3 regions of the Paenibacillus sp. MAH-35 genome follow, and region 2 is predicted to be linked to each of the others. Evidence: riboswitches for the same ligand, from Rfam matches in the RefSeq annotation. Region 2 holds a riboswitch; each other region holds the start of a gene.

Region 1 (6,545 bases), on a different contig from region 2:
GAGCATTCGCTCGCGATCGCGCGCAAGTACAAGGAGGCGGGAGTCGACATCTTCCATGTGTCGAGCGGAGGCGAAGGTCCGGCAGGCAAGCGCAAGCCCGGCAACTATCCTGGTTACCAGGTTCCGTTCGCCCGGGCCTACAAGGAGGCGCTGGACGTGCCCGTCATCGCGGTCGGCATGCTCGATCAGCCGGCGCTGGCCGATTCGGTTGTCGCCAGCGGCGATGCCGATCTGGTCGGGGTGGGGCGCGGGATGTTGTCCGATCCGTACTGGGCTGTTCACGCGATCCGCGCTGCGGCTGGCAAGGAAGCGGCACCGGTGCCGAAAGCTTACGTGCGTGGGTTTTAAAGCGGGCTTACGGAGCACGGCGGCCGGATCGGATGCGGTGGTTGTATGGAAAAGCGACATGTTTTTAGGTTGGAGGATCATACGATGAAACAAGATAACGTAGCGGAAACGGATTACGAGGCGATACGCGAGGCTTTGCGCCGGTTGCTTCAGGAGGCGGGCCGCGAAGGCAGCGAGCTGCTGCAATTCGTGGATGAGGCGGAGCGGCGGGAGGCGGTGGACCGGGAACGAACGGCGCAGCTGATCGCCGAGAACGAACGGCTGAAGCAGGAGGTTCGCAAGCTCCGGGTAGCGCAGGCCGGCACGATGTCCAGCAGGTTGCGGGACGCTTTGCGGGAGTAGGGGCGGGGTAAGGACGGCGGGGCCGCCTTACAGAATCGTTATAACGAAACGTTCCATGGAACAAGGCCGATCGATCGGTTATGATAAAGCTAACCTTCAGAAAGGAGTGATGCAAATTGACTACAAAGGTGATTTCGGCTTAGCCGAAACAGACGGGCCACGGCGGCGACGCCGTGGCCGCTGATATTTTTGAGGGCTGCGAGCGCACTCCGCCGGAAGCGGGCATAGCCGGCTGCGGCGGTTCAGTTCATAGATCGGGAGGCATATGGTGACGACGACAAATTATAGATTGTACGAGAATCTTTTTCTGCATGAAGCCGCGAAACGTTACGGGTTCGACACGGACCGCATCCGGCACGTCGGTGGGTTTGAAAACCTGGTATACGAGACGGAGAGGGACGGCCGCGAGCTTATTATACGGATTACGCCAAGCACGAAGCGGACGCCGGACTACGTGGCGGCCGAACTGGACTGGATGCTCCGGCTGGCCGACTACGGCGTTCAGGTGGCGAGGCCGGTCGAATCGCTGAACGGACGTTTGATGGAGGCGGCCGAGACGGAAGCCGAGCCGCTGCTGATGGGCGTATTCGAGAAAGCTCCGGGCGGGCATGTCGGAGCGGATCACCCGTTGTGGGGGCCGCGGCTGTTCGAACAGTGGGGACAGCTGACCGGGCGGATGCACCGGCACAGCGAAACCTATGCCCCTCCGGAAGGCATCCCCCGCCGGCTGGGATCGGCGCTCGATGAAGTGTATCCGGAGCCTTCCGATGAGGAGGCGCCGTCTGCGGACCGGGACCGGGAAGGAAGCGATGAGGCAGGGCCGGAAGCCGTCAAGCAGGCGCTGGCGCGTGTATATACCCGGATCGTCGCAGACGTCGAACGGCTGCCGAAGGACGGGGGCCGGTACGGAATGTGCCATCGCGATTTGCATCATGGCAACTTTTTCGCGGACGAAGCGGGCCGGATGACCGCCTTTGATTTTGACGACTGCGGGGACGATTATTATTTGCAGGATATCGCCATGCCGGTATATTATGCGTCGGTGTTTGCGAGCTGGGAGAAGCCCGAGACCGATCCGGGCCGGGTATCGGACTTTGCGGGCCGGTTTCTGGACGATTTCCTCCGGGGTTATGAACGGGAGCGGCGTATCGGGTCCGGCTGGCTGAAGCAGCTGCCGATGTTCGTCGAGAAGCGGCGCCTCGACCTGTGCCTCATTTTGTTCGACATATGGGGATCGGAGAAGGCGACAGCGGGACAGCGCGAATGGATCTCGGCCAATTCGAAGGCGATCTTGCGGGATATTCCTTGTATGTCGCTTCACCTATAATTCGGGTATGGCCTAGTATGGACAAGCAGACAAGCCGTTTCGGGAAACCGGAGCGGCTTTTTCTGTTGCAGTTGCCGCTAACCCGTATCGATCCATACCGCCACGCCACCGGTTGAACCTGTGCATGCAGCCGGAATGGAGCGTTGAAGAGTTTGCAGGTTTGTCATTTTTTCGTACGCGAAATTAGCAGGATTTGGTCGAATGGAGTCGAATGTAAGCAAAGCGCCACGTTTTAAACAATAATTGCCGAATTCCTTTACGGGAAGCGGGGGAACCATACCGGGTGAATTGGTCTCGCTTCAAAGTGACCATAGGGAACCTTCAACCGAACCCTGAGCTAACCTCGCAGGCACTGGAAGGAGCAGGGTTTTGAAGAAGATTGGTTCTGTTATGCTGCTCAGCTCCATGCTGTTCGTAGCGGCGGCGGGTACGGCTTATGCCGAAGATACGCAGCTGGATCGAGCGGTGGAGGAAGTCGTAGGGACCCCTTACAAATGGGGCGGCACTACGATTAAAGGGTTCGATTGTTCGGGATTCATGCAGTACATCTTCGACGAGTACGGCATCGAGCTGTCGCGTACTTCGAGGGACCAGGCCAAAATGGGAGTGGAAGTCGCCAAGGCAGACCTCCGGATCGGCGACCTGGTGTTCTTCAATACGGACGGCAAAGGAATCTCTCATGCCGGCATTTATTTGGGGGACGGCGAATTCGCCCATTCGGCCAGCAAGGTTGGCGTCAGCATCAGCAAGCTGAGCGACAGCTACTACAAGAATCGTTATGTCACGGCGCGCAGAGTCGTGGACGAGGACACGTTCCTGAAGATGAGCGATGTGAAGCAGTGAATCCGTAAGCGCAGGAAAATCGAACCGGCCCGAGCGTTCTCGCCTGAGAACCTCGGGCTTTTTCTATGCTCACCCCTTTGCCCGATCCGATTCGGAAAGGGGGGGGCGGCTTCATGCGGCGGGAGGGCCGCTTTGTTTGAACGCCGGCGGAAACGGTTAATGGAAGGGTGTAACCGATCTGATTTCGAGAGGAGCCGAGATGATGTTCATGCCTTATGAAACCGGAACCTATTATGATGAAATGCTCGAACCCGGCGGTACTCCGAAAATTCATTACGAAGCGGTATACCGGGCGCTGCACCGGCTGTCGGCAGACGAGCTGCGCCGGAAGCATGAGACGGCCCAACTTCGTTTTTTACGTCAAGGCGTGACGTTTACCGTATATAGCGACAACTCCGGAACGGAGCGTACGATGCCATTCGACCCGATCCCGATCATTGTGCCGGCCAGTCCGTGGAGCCGGATCGAGCGGGGGATGATTCAGCGCGTAACTGCGTTGAATCTGTTTTTGGATGACGTGTACGGCGATCAGCACATCGTGCGCGACGGAATCGTCCCGTCCCGGCTCGTGACCGGCAATCCTTCGTATTACTCCGGTCCGGCCGTGTCTGCGGGGTCGCCGAAGGGCAGCCGGATCTTTCTGGCTGGCATCGATCTGATCCGCGACGAGCGCGGCGAATACCGCGTACTGGAAGATAATTTGCGCAATCCGTCCGGGATTTCGTACGTGTACCAGAACCGCTCTGTGATGAGGCAGGCGTTCCCGGAGCTGTTCCGCCGGCAGAGCGTGCTGTCGCTGGACCGCCAGCTCGGCATCCTGCATGAAACGATGTTAAGCCATGCCCCGCTCCGCCATTACGGCGCGAGCGGTCCGAGAGCGGTGCTGCTGACGCCCGGGCCTTACAACTCGGCCTACTACGACCATGTGTTTCTGGCTCAGCAGATGGGGATCGAGCTGGTGGAAGGCCGCGATCTCGTCGTCCTGGACCATGTCGTCTACGAGAAGACGATCCGCGGCTTGCAGCGGGTCGATATCGTCTACAGGCGAATCGACGACGACTTCCTGGACCCGCTGGCGTTCCGGCCGGATTCGATGCTGGGCGTTCCGGGCTTGCTGGAGGCGTTCCGCCGCGGGAATGTGGCGATTCTGAACGGGATCGGCAACGGGGTGGCGGATCATAAAGGCGTCTACGCCTACGTTCCGGATATGATCCGGTATTACTTGAACGAGGAACCGCTTATCCCGAACGTTCCGACTTATCTGCTGGACGATCCCGAGCAGCGGGATTACGTATTCCGGCATATCGACCGGCTGGTCGTGAAAACCGTGGGCGCTTCCGGAGGCTACGATATGCTGATTGGCCCGCATGCGTCGGAGGAGGAAATCGAACGGTTCCGCATCAAAATCAGGGCAAACCCCGGACAGTACATCGCCCAGCCGACCGTGAAGCTGTCGAGGGCGCCGTCGTACCATAACGACAGGGTGTACCCGTGCCATATCGATCTTCGCGTCTTCGTGATGCATGGCGAGAGCGCGCATGTGCTGCCCGGAGGGTTGTCCCGGGTCGCGCTCAAGGAAGGCTCGCTTGTCGTCAACTCGTCGCAGGGCGGCGGCGGCAAAGACACCTGGGTGCTCAGCGAAAGGGGAAATCGCGTATGCTGAGCCGGGTGGCTGAGACGTTGTATTGGATGGCGCGCAATATCGAGCGGGCGGAGAACAATGCGCGGATTATAGCCGCGAGGCTGAGCCGGATGCCCGAATCTTGGGAAGAAGGGGAGGGGACGGCTGGAGCGGCTTCTACCGGAGCGGATCGAGCGGACGGAACGGAGAGCGGCGCAAGATGGGCTCCGTTCCGTTCGTTTTCGGGAGCGGGAGCGGATGGACTTGCTCAGGACGTCCCGCAGGAGGCGGAGCTGAATCTGGCCGGAGATTGGGAGGAGCTGCTGGAAATCAACGCCTCGTTCGCCGACTATCTGGACAACCATTCAGAGCTCGTACCGGGTGAGATTTTGCACTATTTGACGTTTTCGGAGAGCAATCCGAACTCGATCGCAAGTTGCATCTCCTATGCGCGCAACAATGCCCGGTCGGCGAGGGATGCGATCCCGCATGAGCTGTGGGAGACGCTGAACGACATGTACTGGAATGTCCGCAGGTCGTCGGAGGAGGGCGGGGAGCTGCGCGACTATTACCCGTTTTTGCAGGCGGTTAAGGTAGGATCGTTCACGACGCAAGGCGTCATCGAGTCGTTAATGCCGCGCGGTGCGCCTTATCTGTTCGTGCAAACCGGCAAATGGCTGGAACGCGCCGAGAAGACGGCCCGCATCCTGAATGTCGTCTGCGCCAAGGCGATGAAGCCAGAGGAGCAGCTTCCTGCGCGTCAATATGTGTACTGGCTGACGGCTCTGGAGCTGGTGGGCGGCAGCGACGCCTTTTTGCGGCAATATCCTCCGTATATGCATCCGAAGGATGTGCTGGCGTTTCTGATGGCCGAGCGGGCTTATCCGCGCTCCATCCGGTATTGCGTCGATCATTTTGTGCAGGCGATGTACCGGCTGGAGGACGAAGGCGTGACCTTGTATACCGGTCCCCTTGTCGCCGCAGTCGAGCAATTGTCCGAGCAGTTCGGCGAAAGCCGCATTCATGAATGGCCGCTGCACGATTTGGAGCGTTATCTGGACCGGTTCCAGAACCTGTGCAACGAGATTGGGGCGCTGGTTACGGGGACGCTGCGTCCGGACGACGGTTTCCGTTATGAAGTTATGATGTGTGTACAGGAGTGAGACGTTCCGATGATTTACCAGATTGAGCATACGAATACGTTTACTTACGAGAGCCTGGTCGACCAAAGTCTGAATCACGTCCGCCTGAAACCGAGAACCGATGTGTGCCAGAAGCTGCTGTCGTACCGGACCGAGATCAGCCCGATGTCGATGTCCAAGGAATATACTGATTTGTGGGGCAACCATGTCGAGACGTTTTTTATACCCGAGCAGCACCAGACGTTATCGGTGTCGACGACGTCGAAAGTGAGCGTACAGCGAAGCCCGTTTATTCGCAAGGTGGAGCATTCCCCGGAGATGCGGGATATTTTCCGCTCGGCTTTGTTTCGTCAGCATTATTTGGCGTTTCTGAACGAAACGGCGTATACGTATATGGAACAGGGGCAAGTGGACGCGATTATGGCCGAGGTGGGGGAGACGGACAACCCGGTCCGGCTGGCGCTGACGCTGATGGACTACATTCACACAACGTTTGCCTACGAGAAGGAAGCGACCAATGTTCATACGAAGGCAAATGAGGCGTTCGGTCTAAAGCGCGGGGTGTGTCAGGATTTCGCCCACGTGATGATCGGGGTGCTGCGCTCTCAAGGGGTGCCGGCGCGGTATGTCAGCGGGTATTTGTACATAGGCGAAGATTCGGGCTTTGTCGGCGATGCCGCCACGCATGCGTGGGTCGAGGTGATGATTCCCGGAATCGGCTGGGTCGGACTCGACCCGACGAACAAGGTCGAGGCGCTCAGCTCGCATATCCGGGTCGGAACCGGACGCGATTACGCCGACGTTAGTCCGCTTCAGGGCGTATACCGGGGTGGACGTCACAAGCTTGACGTAAGGGTGGCTGTGAAAGTGCTGGAGAAGCTGTAGGATCGTGGCGGCTGAAGCAGGAAACGGAAAAGCCGGG
Region 2 (6,545 bases):
AAGGCCGGAGGAGTGGGCGTTATGGACGATCGCCTCCGTAGCCGGATGCTTCGAGTCGGACGTTCCAACAGGCCTGTCCCGGCTCGGAGCGGGGTGGAGCTGGCAACCCTCGGAAGCGTTTTCAAACCCGCTCGCCGCGATCGACCGTGGCTACGATTTGTACCGGAAGGGGGAGGTGGCCCATGATGCGGCAAAAGCCAACTAACAGCGACATAAGCCACTATGCTTCGGAGGCCGGAGCGGCGCCGGAAGCCTATGATGTGATCGTCGTCGGATTGGGGACGGCCGGGGCGATTGCGGCCATTGCGGCTGCAAGGAAAGGCCTCCGCGTCCTAGGCATTGACCGGCATACGTGTATGGGCGGGGCCGGGACGGCGGGCGGCGTGCTCGGGTATTATTTCGGCAAGCGGGGCGGTTTATTCGAAGAAATTGACGCTAAAGTGCAGCAGACGGAAAAAAGCGTATACACGCCGTCCTATGGAGTCGGGGCGGAAGGAAAACAATATGTGCTCGAACAGGAAGCCGTCCTGGCCGGTGCAGTGATCCGTTACGATACGACTGTGACCGGGGTGCTGACGGAAGGACGGACCGTGACCGGACTGCGCTGTTTCTCTCCCGAACTCGGTTCCCGCACGGTGATGAGCAAGGTCGTCATCGACGGCACGGGCAATGCGGACGTATGCCGGCTGGGCGGCTGCGAACTGCAGGGCGGACGTGAGTTCGACGATCAGCCGCAGCCGTTTTCCAACGCTTTGTTCAAGCTGGACGGGAACCGCGTACGCGCTTATTATACGGATTCCGGCTATGTCTTTCCGGAAGATCCGCACAGCATGTCTGCCGCGATTATCGATTCCGCCTTGCTGTCGACTCATCTTATGGACCGTTACGATGATGGGACGACGTACATGCGGATCGCTCCGCAGCTTGGGGTCCGCGAGAGCCGGTTTATCGTCGGAGAAGAGCAGGTGACGCTGGAGCGGTTTTTGCGGGAGGATTATTCTCGGGAACCGTTGTTTATGGCTTATTCCAATCTCGATAACCATAGCAAGGACGTTGCTTTCGAGAGTGAGCTTCAGCGGGATTGGACGGTAGCCGCGAGTTTGTGGGGACTGAAATTTACGGTTCCAATTCCGCTCGGAGCGCTAATTCCGAAAGGGTATGACGGCTTGCTCGCCACGGGGCGCTGTATCGCTCTGGATCACGACATGGCGTCGCTCGTCCGGATGAAGCGGGATATGCAGAAAAGCGGAGAAGCTGCGGCATACGCCGCTTACCTGGCGATTACCGGCGGAGTTCCGCTGCGGGACGTGCCGTATCCCGAGCTTGCGCGGCTGCTGCGGGAAGCGGGCTGCCTGGAGGAAGGCGAGAAGGTGTATTTTGAGCACCGGGTCGCCCAAGCGGACGCGGCTCATGCTCCGATACGCTGGCTGGAGGACCCGGCGGACATCCGCGAAGCGCTCTCCGGCGTGAAGCCCGGCGTTGCGATCTGGTCGGCAAAGCGGCTCGGGGAGACGATCCGGGGGCACCTGCTCCAATGGATCGGCCCGGCCGAGCCGGAGCATCTGCGGAGGCATAGCGCGATGGCGCTGGCGCTCATGGGGGCGCGCGAAGCGGCGCCGATCTTGCGGGAGATGGTTCGGGAGCGGGACCCGTTCGTGCCGCAGACGAGTCTCAAATATAATCAGGCTCGCGGGTACGCTGCCGTTTATCTGCTCGGCCGGCTGGCCGACAAGGAGGCCGTTCCCTTGCTGCTGGACTTGTTGGAGTCCAGGGAAGGGTTTACGTTTATCGATGGAAATAAAGAATTTTTGTCCGATGAGGCGGACTTGCGCTTTCAATATGTGTCCTATGCGCTGATGGCGCTGGCTGCGATCGGAAGCCGCCACGAGGAGACACGTCCGGCGATCGCCGATGCGTTCGGGAGATTCGAGCGGGAGCTCGACGGAACGCTGGTCATTTCCTTCAAAGGAAGCTCGGAAATCCGCAATGTCATGGACGATAAAATCCGGAAGCTGATCGACCGGACGATTCGCGCTTGGCAAAGCCCGGCCGGAGTTTTGTAAGATCAGATATCCAGTTAGTTTCCCGCAGGTGGTTGTCCATCTGCACATAGACGCCCGATCCGCAAGGATAAGAGGGCGTCTTTGCTTTGCATCAAGGGGAGGAGGGAGTTTAGTTGTTGGCGATCATTGTTTCTTGTATAAAGATTAACGGAAGTTTCATTTCCGTTATTCCAGCAAGGAGGCGCTCCGGCTGCCATTAGCGGAAGTTTTGCTTCCGTTATTATGGATTTCTGCGCTCGATTACTCGTTTTTCCCCGAAATAACGGAACAATTATTTCCGTTATCATCGGTTTTTAGCTTGGATTGCACAAATAACGGAAACGATGCTTCCGCTGATTACTAATAAACCGGGCGAACAACCGGCTGGACAGGAAGGCCAGCTAACCGAATCAACGGTATCCCCGCCCCAAAACAAACCAACCGCCCGGGATCTCGGCTCCCGGACGGTGGATAATCGTCACTTGCTTTTCGCTTCGCTGATCGCTTTGTTGATCTTCTCCTCCGCTTGCCGCAGCATCGTGTTCACGTCTGTGCCCGAATTGATCATATCGCCGAATTCCTTGTTCAGAATCGAATTGGCGTTGACGAGCGGGGCAAGCTTCGTGTTAGCGGTTGGCATGGTAGCGAACTTGTTGTGGAACATAACCTTGAAGTTTTTCCCTTTGGATTTGCTCTCTTCCCCTAACGCGGCGCGAATCGTTTCGTTTTTCAGAATGGGAGGACGGCCTTCCTTGCTGCTCATCAGCTGGACCTCGTCGGAGAGAAGCTGGGTGACGGCGAGAAACGCCTGCTCCGCCTTCTTGTTCGCGTTGCTGATGAAATAATAGATCGTGTTCGCCTGGAACCCAACGTCCGGCTTATCGGCGAAAGTCGGGGCCGCCACCAGATCCCAGTTGAGGTCCTTGTCGTTTTCGAATCGTCCGTAGCCGGACATCGGGGCTACGACCATTGCGATGTTTTTGTTTTTGTAGAACGAGTCCAGCTCGGCGTCCCCGTTAAAGGCTCCCTCCGGCCTATTGTCCACGATGTCGTAAATCCCTTTGTACGTGCGGAAGAGCTTTTGGAATTCAGCCGTGTTGACGGACGCTGTGTCGCTTTTCGGATCGATAAAAGGCAGAGAGAGTTGATTTTCCGTGATCATATTGCCGGAAAACAGCGACATTCCGCGATAACGGATTCCGTCGACCGTACGTGTCATTTGGGCGGCCAGCTTGGTCGCTTCGTCCCAGGTCATCCCGCTTTTCGGATACGCCACCCCGAATTTATCAAAAATGTCTTTATTGTAAAACAGGACGACCGTGTTCGTATATTTCGGCAAGCCGTACAGAGCACCGTTATCCGAAGCGTTGCGTAACGAATCCAGCGTGGAAGGCTCGATGCGCGACAGGTCGTACTTATGCTTTTGGATCAGCTCCGTAAGATCGTATTGAAGCTGGAAAGGGATGACGTTGCTGTTCATTCCGCTGATCGAGGTCAGAATAATGTCCGGCGCGCTTCCGCTCGCCACGAGATCGCTGATCTTGGCCTGTGCTCCGCCGATCACATAGGTCAGTTTGACATTCGGATATTTGGCTTGCACCGGAGCCTCGATGGTCCGCTTGAACTCTTCTTGGGTGACGGAGGGAACTACGGAGTAAATGCTCAGCTCGACCGGTGCGGCCATCACGGAGGAATCGGGCTGCCCGGACGCAGCGGAAGGTTGGCCGGAATCGCCGCCTGCACACGCCGGCAGCAGTGCCAGGCACACAGCGGCTGTCATCCATGGAACGGTTCGAATCGAATGGATCATGTTTCGGATCATCGTAAACATTCCCCCTGGTTCTGGATAAGTTATTATCTAGGAAAGCCCTTACCTGCAAGCAACTTTAATTATATGTAAGCGGTACCAATAGTAAATGGAGTAAAAAAAGAATACATGGATAATTAGTTAGCCGGACTTTTCCTCGAACAGGAATCCATGTTTTTGAATGTATCTCCATAATCCGGGTTTGATCTGCGGGGGGCGAATCGTTTCATATTCGGGGTCCCGGTGTAAATATTGTCATATCGCCTCGAAGGAAGCGATCCGGAGATTGCGTCAGTGCGCGCCAGAGATCGGAAGATAACGTCGTCTGAAACCGTTGCCGACGGTACCGGAAGGTCGCTGGGCCGGCGATACCGGCGAATGCTTCGCTTTACAGTCCCGCGAACGAGGAGTATGATACCTAACAAGATAGCAATCTGTAGTCTGTTATCGCTGAATTCTGTTTCATTCAGAAGCGGGGGAACCAACGAAGCTATGGGCCGGTGTGCCGGTGCTTCACGGGGGTGAATCGTTTTGTCCGGTGGACAAAACGTAGGGCGACTCCAGCGCCCGAATCCGTCAGCTAACCTCGCAAGCGTATCGGAGAGACTGCCGTTAACGCGTTTCTGATCATGGCCGTGCCGTCATGTTAAGAGCCGCGGGAAGGGTCCTCTTTCCTGCGGCTCTTTTTGTCGTGATTGCGGAGGGGCATCACCGCATTCGGACTCTGATCGGGCGTTCGGACTTGCGTTTATCGTCCGTTTTGAAGGATACCGCTTTCCCTCATATCAATCCGGCATGAAGATGATCTAAATCACGTATTGTTTATGCCGCACCTTGCATAATAAGATACATGTAATGGAAACCGACGCCACAAGTTTAATCATATAGGGAGTCCGGATTCATATAAGCGCGAGGAGGAATTGGAAGTGGCAGTTATGGAAAAAGAGCTGGACAACGTTGCGGCAGCGCGCCAATACGTTCAAGACGTGTATGAGACGGTTATTCGCAGAAACCCGAGTGAAAGCGAATTTCATCAGGCGGTAAAAGAGATCGTGGATTCTCTTGTGCCTGTATTCGCCAAACATCCGAAATATATGAAGGCTGGCATCCTGGAGCGTATAGTCGAGCCGGAACGGGTTATTTCCTTCCGCGTGCCATGGGTGGACGATCAAGGCAAAGTGCAAGTAAACCGCGGTTTCCGCGTACAGTTCAACAGCGCGATCGGTCCTTACAAAGGCGGCTTGCGGTTCCATCCGTCCGTTAACGCCAGCATTATCAAGTTTCTCGGATTCGAGCAAATCTTCAAAAACTCGCTAACCGGGCAGCCGATCGGCGGCGGTAAAGGCGGTTCGGACTTTGATCCGAAAGGCAAATCCGACAATGAAATTATGCGCTTCACGCAAAGCTTCATGACCGAGCTGTACAAATACATCGGTCCCGACGAAGACGTGCCGGCCGGAGATATCGGCGTAGGCGCGAGAGAAATCGGATATATGTTCGGACAATACAAGCGGATTCGCGGCGGCCATGAAGCGGGCGTCCTGACCGGCAAAAGCATCGCGTACGGCGGCAGCTTGACCCGGACCGAAGCGACAGGCTTCGGCGCCGTCTACTTCGTAGACGAGATGCTGAAGTCGATCGGCGAGAGCTTCGAAGGAAGCACGGTAGTCGTATCGGGCTCCGGTAACGTATCGATTTATGCAATCCAAAAAGCGCAGCAGTTCGGCGCCAAAGTCGTAGCATGCAGCGACTCCAACGGCTATATTTACGATCCGAACGGCATCGATCTGGAGACGGTAAAACGTCTGAAAGAAGTAGAGCGCAAGCGGATCAGCGAGTATGTCATCGACCATCCGCATGCAACCTATCATGAAGGCTGCACGGGAATTTGGACGATTCCTTGCGACATCGCGCTTCCGTGTGCGACGCAAAACGAAATCAACGAGCATTCGGCGAAGATCCTCGTCGAAAACGGAGTGAAAGCAATCGGCGAAGGGGCGAATATGCCTTCTACGCTTGAAGCGATCGAAGTGTTCCTGGAGAACAAAGTATTGTTCGGTCCGGCCAAAGCGGCCAATGCCGGCGGCGTAGCCGTATCGGCGCTCGAAATGTCCCAGAACAGCATGCGTTATTCGTGGTCGTTCCATGAAGTTGACGACAAGCTGCACGGCATTATGAAAAACATTTACCGTCAAAGCGTGGCAGCCGCCGAGGAATACGGATGCTCCGGCAATCTCGTAGTAGGCTCCAATATCGCAGGCTTCCTGCGCGTAGCCGACGCTATGATGCTTCAAGGGATCGTATAAGCAATCGCAGTCCCGCTCATCCGCGCCTGCAGGCGTACTTCCGCCTGCGGATGCGGTTCAACACCAAAAAAAGGAAATGAACGCCTGAAGGCGTATCGTTTCCTTTTTTTGGTTTATCCAATATTAAATTGGCCGATCGTCGCGAAGTAGTTTTTCAGAAAATCGTAAAACAGCTTCTCCGTAGGAGGAAGCTCGCGATTGTTCGGTGTAATGACGCCGACGCTCCGCGTGACTTGCGGGTCTTCGAGCCGAACCTTGACGGTCGAACGGGGAACGTTATCGTTCAGGGCGATTTCGGGCAGCAGCGTGATGCCGAGACCGGCGGCTACGAGACCTTTGATCGCGTCGATATCGTCGCCTTCGAACGAGATTTTCGGTTCGAACCCTTGA
Region 3 (6,545 bases), on a different contig from region 2:
GACAGCAAGCGATACTTCGGAGCCGGTCGCCAGAATAATCGCCTGCGCCGAGCCGCCTTCCGCTTCGGACACGACATAAGCTCCGCGGGCTACGCCTTCGCGGGCCTTCTCGGACGTCGACTCGAGATTCGGTACCGCTTGACGGGTCAGTACGAGCGCGACCGGTCCGTTTTTATTTTCCAGCGCATACCGCCATGCTTGCGTCGTCTCGTTGGCATCGGCCGGACGGATGACCGTGACATTAGGAATGATGCGCAGCGCCGCCAATTGCTCGATCGGCTCGTGAGTCGGACCGTCTTCGCCGACACCGATGCTGTCATGCGTCAGGACGTACGTAACCGGCAAATCCATGATCGCCGCTAAACGTACGGCAGGACGCAGATAGTCGGAGAATACGAAGAACGTGCCGCCGTAAGGCTTAACGCCTTTGTGCAGCGCCATCCCGTTCATCGCCGCCCCCATGGCGAACTCGCGTACGCCGAAGTAAACGTTGCGGCCGCTGTAATCGTTGCGGGTCATCTGGCCGAGGCCTTTCATATGCGTCATTGTCGAAGATTCCAGGTCGGCCGAGCCGCCGATGAACGACGGAATTTTGGACGCGAACGCGTTGATTGCGTTACCGGAAGCGTTACGAGTACCGATCCCTTTATCCGCCGGGCTGTAGGTCGGAAGATCGGCATCCCAGCCTTCCGGAAGCTCGCCGGCTACGGCTGCCTTAAATTGCTTGGCCAGTTCCGGATACGCCTTCTCGTATTTGGCGAATAGCTCGTTCCAAGCCAGCTCTGCCTGCTCGCCTTGCGATTTCAGACGGGCAAAATGCGCAGCAACTTCCGAAGGGACGTGGAAATGTTGATCTTCCGGCCACTCGTAAGCTTTCTTGGTGAGCGCGACCTCGTCTACGCCGAGCGGTGATCCGTGAGGTCCCACATGACCGCCTTTACCGGCTTTGTTCGGGCTTCCGTAGCCGATTACAGTTTTCACTTCAATCAGCGAAGGACGCGGGTCCTGCTGCGCTTCCCTTACAGCCGCATTGATCGCGGCCAGATCGTTGCCGTCCTCGACGCGGACATAGTGCCAGTTGTAGCCTTCGAAGCGGGCTTTTGCATTTTCGGAGAACGACAAGTTCAGCTCGCCGTCCAGCGATATATCGTTCGAATCGTACAGGACGATCATTTTGCCGAGCTGCAGATGGCCGGCAAGCGAAGCCGCTTCGCTGGAGATCCCCTCCATCAGGTCTCCGTCGCCGCAAATAACATATGTATAGTGATCGATAATGTTCATATCGTCACGGTTATAAGTAGCCGCCATATGAGCTTCAGCCATCGCCATACCGACGGCGCTTGCAAACCCTTGTCCGAGCGGACCGGTCGTTGCGTCTACGCCCGCCGTGTGGCCGTACTCCGGATGACCCGGCGTCTTGCTGCCCCATTGACGGAAATTTTGCAAATCTTCCATAGACAAATCGTAGCCGCTTAGATGAAGCAGGCTGTAAAGCAGCATCGAGCCGTGCCCTGCCGACAGAACAAAACGGTCGCGGTCGATCCATTCCGGATTGGCCGGATTATGTTTCATCAGGTTAGCGTAGAGCGCGTATCCCATCGGAGCTGCTCCCATCGGCATGCCGGGGTGCCCCGAATTCGCTTTTTGCACCGCATCAATAGACAGCGTGCGGATCGTATCGATCGCCAATTGATCAATCGATTTCGTTTGAGACGTCATCGTTCCATTCCTCCCAAAAATCGGTATTCGCCGCGTGCCGGGTGTCTACCCTGCGCGAACCCCCTTCTTCGTCCAGCGGACACTTTCAGTCGCTTGCATTATTGTACCACTTGATTTGCTTGTTTGCCACAGAACCAAGGCAAAATGCGGTGTCGATTTACAAAACTCCCCCGGATGAAAGGACAGCTCCTGCAGGCATGTCCGTAACTTCCGGGGGAATTGACGTTTTTTTAATTTTGTAAACACGACGCTTCTTCCGTCCTTCAAAGGAACGCCGGCTGTTTCTTATTGTAACAAAACGATGACTGGTTCATGCGCTGTCTGTGAGGGCATACTGCCAAAACATTGTACATTCCCAATAGAAAATGACCTTGTATTAGTTCGCAATAAACTCCTGCACCCATTCGCCGTTATAATACGCGACGCCGATCTTCGTGAAGTTCGGGCTCATAATATTTTGACGGTGACCCGGGCTGTTCATCCAGGCGTTCATCACTTCCTGCGGATTGCGCTGGCCTTTGGCGATATTTTCGCCGGCATATGTGTAACGGATTCCGTAAGAACGCATCATATCGAACGGCGAACCGTAAGTCGGCGAGTTGTGATCAAAATAGTTGTTGTTGTACATATCTTTCGCTTTGTCCATCGCCATCGCCGTCAGTGCCGGATCGTTCGCGAGCGGCTTCAATCCCGCTTTGGCGCGTTCCTGGTTGACCAGGGTCACTACTTGGTCGGCATACGGAGTCGAAGTATCCGCTCCGGAACCGGTGCCTTGTCCTGTTCCGCCGCCGTTTCCGTCCCCGCTGCCATTCCCGCCTCCGTACCACGAACCTGTCCCCGGGATAACGAGCTTCATCCCCGGCCATACTATATTCGGATTCGCCACGTGCGGGTTCGCCTGGATGAGCGACTGCAGGCTGACCCCGTAACGCTGCGATATTTTCCACATCGTGTCGCTATGATTCACCGTGTACGAAGTTGCGGCGAAAGCGGAACTTGTTCCGGCAACTACGCTGAGTGCAAGTACCCCGGCCATTACTGTCTTTTTGAAACGCATGTAAACCATCCTCTCCTTTTTGCGGCCTGCGAGGTTAGCTGACGGATTCGGGTCAAAGAGCAATCACCCGGCCAACAAACGTTGGCTTCACCCCGGTGGATCTGGGTTCCCCCGCGCTTCACAATGAAGCTTCGGCCTGTCCGTATTCCTCATGAAAAGCTCCGACCGTCTTGCCGACCAGCCGTCCTCCATGCGGTTTTCTCATCTTAACACGGGATATACATGTGTTCATTGCATAATGTTTTCCAAGCGGTCTGCACCGTTAATTGATAGGTACTTTTTTGGGGACCCTGCACTTCATTCTAAAATGCTAGGCAAAAAAATCACAACCTCCTATATCCGCATTGTTAGCGAAGATCGAAGGTTGTGTTTCGTTACAAAATGAAGGTTTAATTACTAATTTCTCCCAAAGCGTTCGAGCCAGGTTTTGATTCCGGTTGGATTATAACCCCGCTTATCCGTCCATTCGATGATGCCGTTGTCTAAAAAATCTTGTATCTCTAATAGGTCGCTTCCGTGAGCATAACCTTCCAGCTCGGTGATATAGAATGATTTAAAGCGCACCTCAGATCCGAACTCAGGCGGATTTTTATAGTCGGAACCAAACCAACTTATTGTATATAGCTTATCATCATACCCAACCGCTGTTGCGTATATTTGGGTGATTTCTATTCCATAATCTGTAATTAAACGTTCAATCATATTACTTACATCTTTACGGTCAAATGTAATTGCAAACTGGGCATACTGTTCCGGTATAGTATCCGATTTTGAGTTCGCGTTGTTTCTGTATTGTTTGAGCGCTTCTTTGGAGTTTATATAAGCGGCATCGCTCTTGATTTTGGCTGCTGTCGGTTTCTTCTGCGGTCCATAGTACCGAATGACCGGATCTTCTGATGTGTACCGTTCAGTGGGCCACTGTACCTCCTGCGAATTGTTCCAGGATACGCTCGATATTTTATCGCTAGTGTCTGGCAAATCATTTACAGAGCCATTCGGCTGGGCGAATCTTTGCAGCGATTCTATCGTCACCTGGTGCGTCTCATCGTTCCCCGATCGTTTCCAAAATGTTCGGACAAAATAAGGTGTGTCCGCACGAAGCTGCTCCGGATCCCAAATCGTCGCTTTGATCCGATAACCTTCCGAACTATTCTCCGGAACCCTCTCGAATTTTGCTGCCGGAACGTTCGTGAAAATCGCTTGAGGCTCCAACTCGTCGGGCCGATCCGATCGAAACTCAAATGCAGGAAAACGGATATAATGCTCATGCTTAATAGAAGAGAGCTGCCGGTCCGTCCACTCGAATCGGGCGGCTGCGGCGAACACATCCGTACTGGTTTTGAACGCCTCAAACGAAACGGCAGCAGGTTTATCCCAATTATCAGAATCGGAATTGCGAATGATAGACGGTTCTGCCCCTACAGCCGACAGCCAAATAAGCTGGAATAACAGAACGATGGCAGTAACTATACGTTTCATCTTATCGTTTTCCCTCCAAAGCAAATAATCTACACTCCTTTATCCAAATTATATTCCACATTTTCCTTTCATTTCCTTCTAAATGGAAAAGAACAAATCCTCTTTCTCTTATCTCACCACCTATCCAGAGATCCCTTTGGTTACATATTAAGTCCTTTAACCATTAACAACACGAATAACCCCGTTCAACAAAGATCCGGGGTCATCCGTTTTTGCTAATTAAACTACGAAATCACCTTGCTAAGAAATTCGCGGGTCCGCTCGTTTTGCGGGTCCTCGAACAAGCGGCTTGGCTCGCCTTCCTCCATAATAATCCCCTGATCCATAAACAAGACACGATCGCCGGCTTCTTTGGCAAAACCCATCTCGTGGGTGACGACTGCCATCGTCATGCCTTCCGCGGCCAAATCCTTCATGACGGCCAGCACCTCGCCTACGAGCTCGGGATCGAGCGCTGAGGTCGGCTCGTCGAACAGCATCACCTTTGGGTTCATCGCAAGCGCACGGGCGATCGCCACACGCTGCATTTGCCCGCCTGACAGCTTGCCGGGATACACATCCGCTTTCTCGCGAAGCCCGACTTTATCGAGCAAGACCAGCGCCGATTGGCGGGCCTCCTCCTTGGACTTCTTCCTCACCTTCCTCGGGGCCAGCGTTATGTTATCCATTACCGTTAAATGAGGAAACAGATTAAACCGTTGAAAAACCATGCCGACTTCTTCCCGCACCTGATTGATATCCGTGCCCGGATCGGTCAGATCGTGGCCGTCTACAATCACCTGGCCGCTCGTTACGCTCTCCAGCAAGTTCAGACATCGGAGAAACGTACTTTTCCCCGATCCTGACGGCCCGATGATGCACACTACTTCCCGCTCCTCGATCCGGCAATCGATTCCTTTAAGCACCTCGAGCTGGCCGAACGACTTGTGCAGATTTTGGACTTCTATCATGATGGACGTCGAGCCTCCTTTCGATCCGCTTCAGCAGAAAGGACAGCGTCAAGGTCAGCAGCAAATACATCGCGGCCACCATCGTATAAATCTCCAGCGCGTTAAAGCTGCTGGCCACGACCTCCTGACCGTTGCGCATCAGCTCCCCGACCGAAATAACGGACAGCAGGGACGTATCCTTCAGGCTGATAATAAACTGATTGCCGAGCGGCGGGATCATTCGTTTAAACGCTTGGGGGTAGATGATATGAACGAACGTCTGAAAGCGGGTTAAACCAAGCGACCGTCCCGCCTCTTCTTGTCCCTTCTCGACCGATTGAATGGAGCCTCTTACAATTTCCGCTATGTAAGCCCCCGCATTAATGGCGATTACGATAATGCCGGCAATATCACCGGGGATCCGCCATCCTACCGTTTGTACAAGCACCTGATTAAGTCCGAAGTACAGCCATAACGCCTGAACGAGAATCGGCGTGCCCCGGATCATCTCCACATAAACCGTAGCAAGACCGTATATCGCTTTATTACGGGACGTTCTCCCCAGTCCGGCAATCAATCCGACCATAAACCCGAAGATAAGGCCAAACACGGCAATGAGCAGCGTAATTTTTAACCCTTCCAGCAAAAACGGCAACGATTGGGCCGCACCGCTCCAGTTGAACTGCAAGTCTTTTCCCCCTTTCCTCCGACCGTGATGCGAAGGCTGACAATCTTAAGCGCTGGTTCCGCACTTCGCATCTATTTACGAGCCCGGCATTTTGGCAGGTTTCTGACCGAACCACTTTTCGTAAAGCGTCTCGTAGGTACCATTTTTAAACAACGTTTGCAGCGCCTCATCAACCCGTTTTACGAGAGCGCTTCCTTTCGGGAAAGCGATCCCGTATTGCTGCCCCTCAAGCAGCTCGCCCACCGGCTTTACTTTGCCTGCCCCCTTCACCTTTGCAAAATACAAAATGTTCGGGGAATCAAACACAACGGCATCAACACCCTTATTGATCAATTCCATGTAAGCGCCATCTATATTCGGGAAAGGCTTGACCTCCTTCACTCCTTCAATGGCCTTCGCGTAGTCGTAGCTGGTTGTACCGGATTTGCTCGCGACCACCTTCCCTTTCAAGTCGCCGACACCCTTAATCTCGGTTTCATCCGATCGGACAAGTACGAGCAGCCCCGCATCGTAGTACGGCAAAGCGAAATCGACCTGCTGCTTCCGCTCCTCCTTAATCGTCATGCCGGCCAGAGCGGCATCGATGCTTCCCGACTGCAACGCCGGAATCAGCCCGTTGAAATCCATCGGCTTCAGCTCGTACTCCAGTTTCAGTTCCTTGGCGATGGCCGCC

The links. Region 2 has a riboswitch for cyclic di-AMP ahead of gdhA (NADP-specific glutamate dehydrogenase). Riboswitches for the same ligand answer to the same signal wherever they lie in the genome.
Region 1: another riboswitch for cyclic di-AMP. It lies ahead of AC3Y2E_RS20350 (C40 family peptidase); the one in region 2 lies ahead of gdhA (NADP-specific glutamate dehydrogenase).
Region 3: another riboswitch for cyclic di-AMP. It lies ahead of AC3Y2E_RS30705 (CAP domain-containing protein); the one in region 2 lies ahead of gdhA (NADP-specific glutamate dehydrogenase).

The regions. Positions count from the first base shown of each region.
Region 1 covers NZ_JBYUPU010000020.1:7,368-13,912, forward strand. The annotation lists gene AC3Y2E_RS20335 (NADH:flavin oxidoreductase/NADH oxidase) at 1-348, shown strand, start outside; gene AC3Y2E_RS20340 (hypothetical protein) at 433-690, shown strand; gene AC3Y2E_RS20345 (phosphotransferase enzyme family protein) at 956-2,017, shown strand; cyclic di-AMP (ydaO/yuaA leader) riboswitch at 2,252-2,384, shown strand; gene AC3Y2E_RS20350 (C40 family peptidase) at 2,387-2,860, shown strand; gene AC3Y2E_RS20355 (circularly permuted type 2 ATP-grasp protein) at 3,063-4,523, shown strand; gene AC3Y2E_RS20360 (alpha-E domain-containing protein) at 4,517-5,644, shown strand; gene AC3Y2E_RS20365 (transglutaminase family protein) at 5,654-6,508, shown strand.
Region 2 covers NZ_JBYUPU010000004.1:21,153-27,697, forward strand. The annotation lists gene AC3Y2E_RS05035 (FAD-dependent oxidoreductase) at 1-205, shown strand, start outside; gene AC3Y2E_RS05040 (FAD-dependent oxidoreductase) at 183-2,063, shown strand; gene AC3Y2E_RS05045 (ABC transporter substrate-binding protein) at 2,521-3,864, opposite strand; cyclic di-AMP (ydaO/yuaA leader) riboswitch at 4,288-4,459, shown strand; gene gdhA (NADP-specific glutamate dehydrogenase) at 4,785-6,155, shown strand; gene gltC (glutamate biosynthesis transcriptional regulator GltC) at 6,269-6,545, opposite strand, start outside.
Region 3 covers NZ_JBYUPU010000050.1:35,637-42,181, forward strand. The annotation lists gene tkt (transketolase) at 1-1,719, opposite strand, end outside; gene AC3Y2E_RS30705 (CAP domain-containing protein) at 2,096-2,776, opposite strand; cyclic di-AMP (ydaO/yuaA leader) riboswitch at 2,785-2,923, opposite strand; gene AC3Y2E_RS30710 (hypothetical protein) at 3,173-4,255, opposite strand; gene AC3Y2E_RS30715 (amino acid ABC transporter ATP-binding protein) at 4,480-5,205, opposite strand; gene AC3Y2E_RS30720 (amino acid ABC transporter permease) at 5,153-5,872, opposite strand; gene glnH (glutamine ABC transporter substrate-binding protein GlnH) at 5,948-6,545, opposite strand, start outside.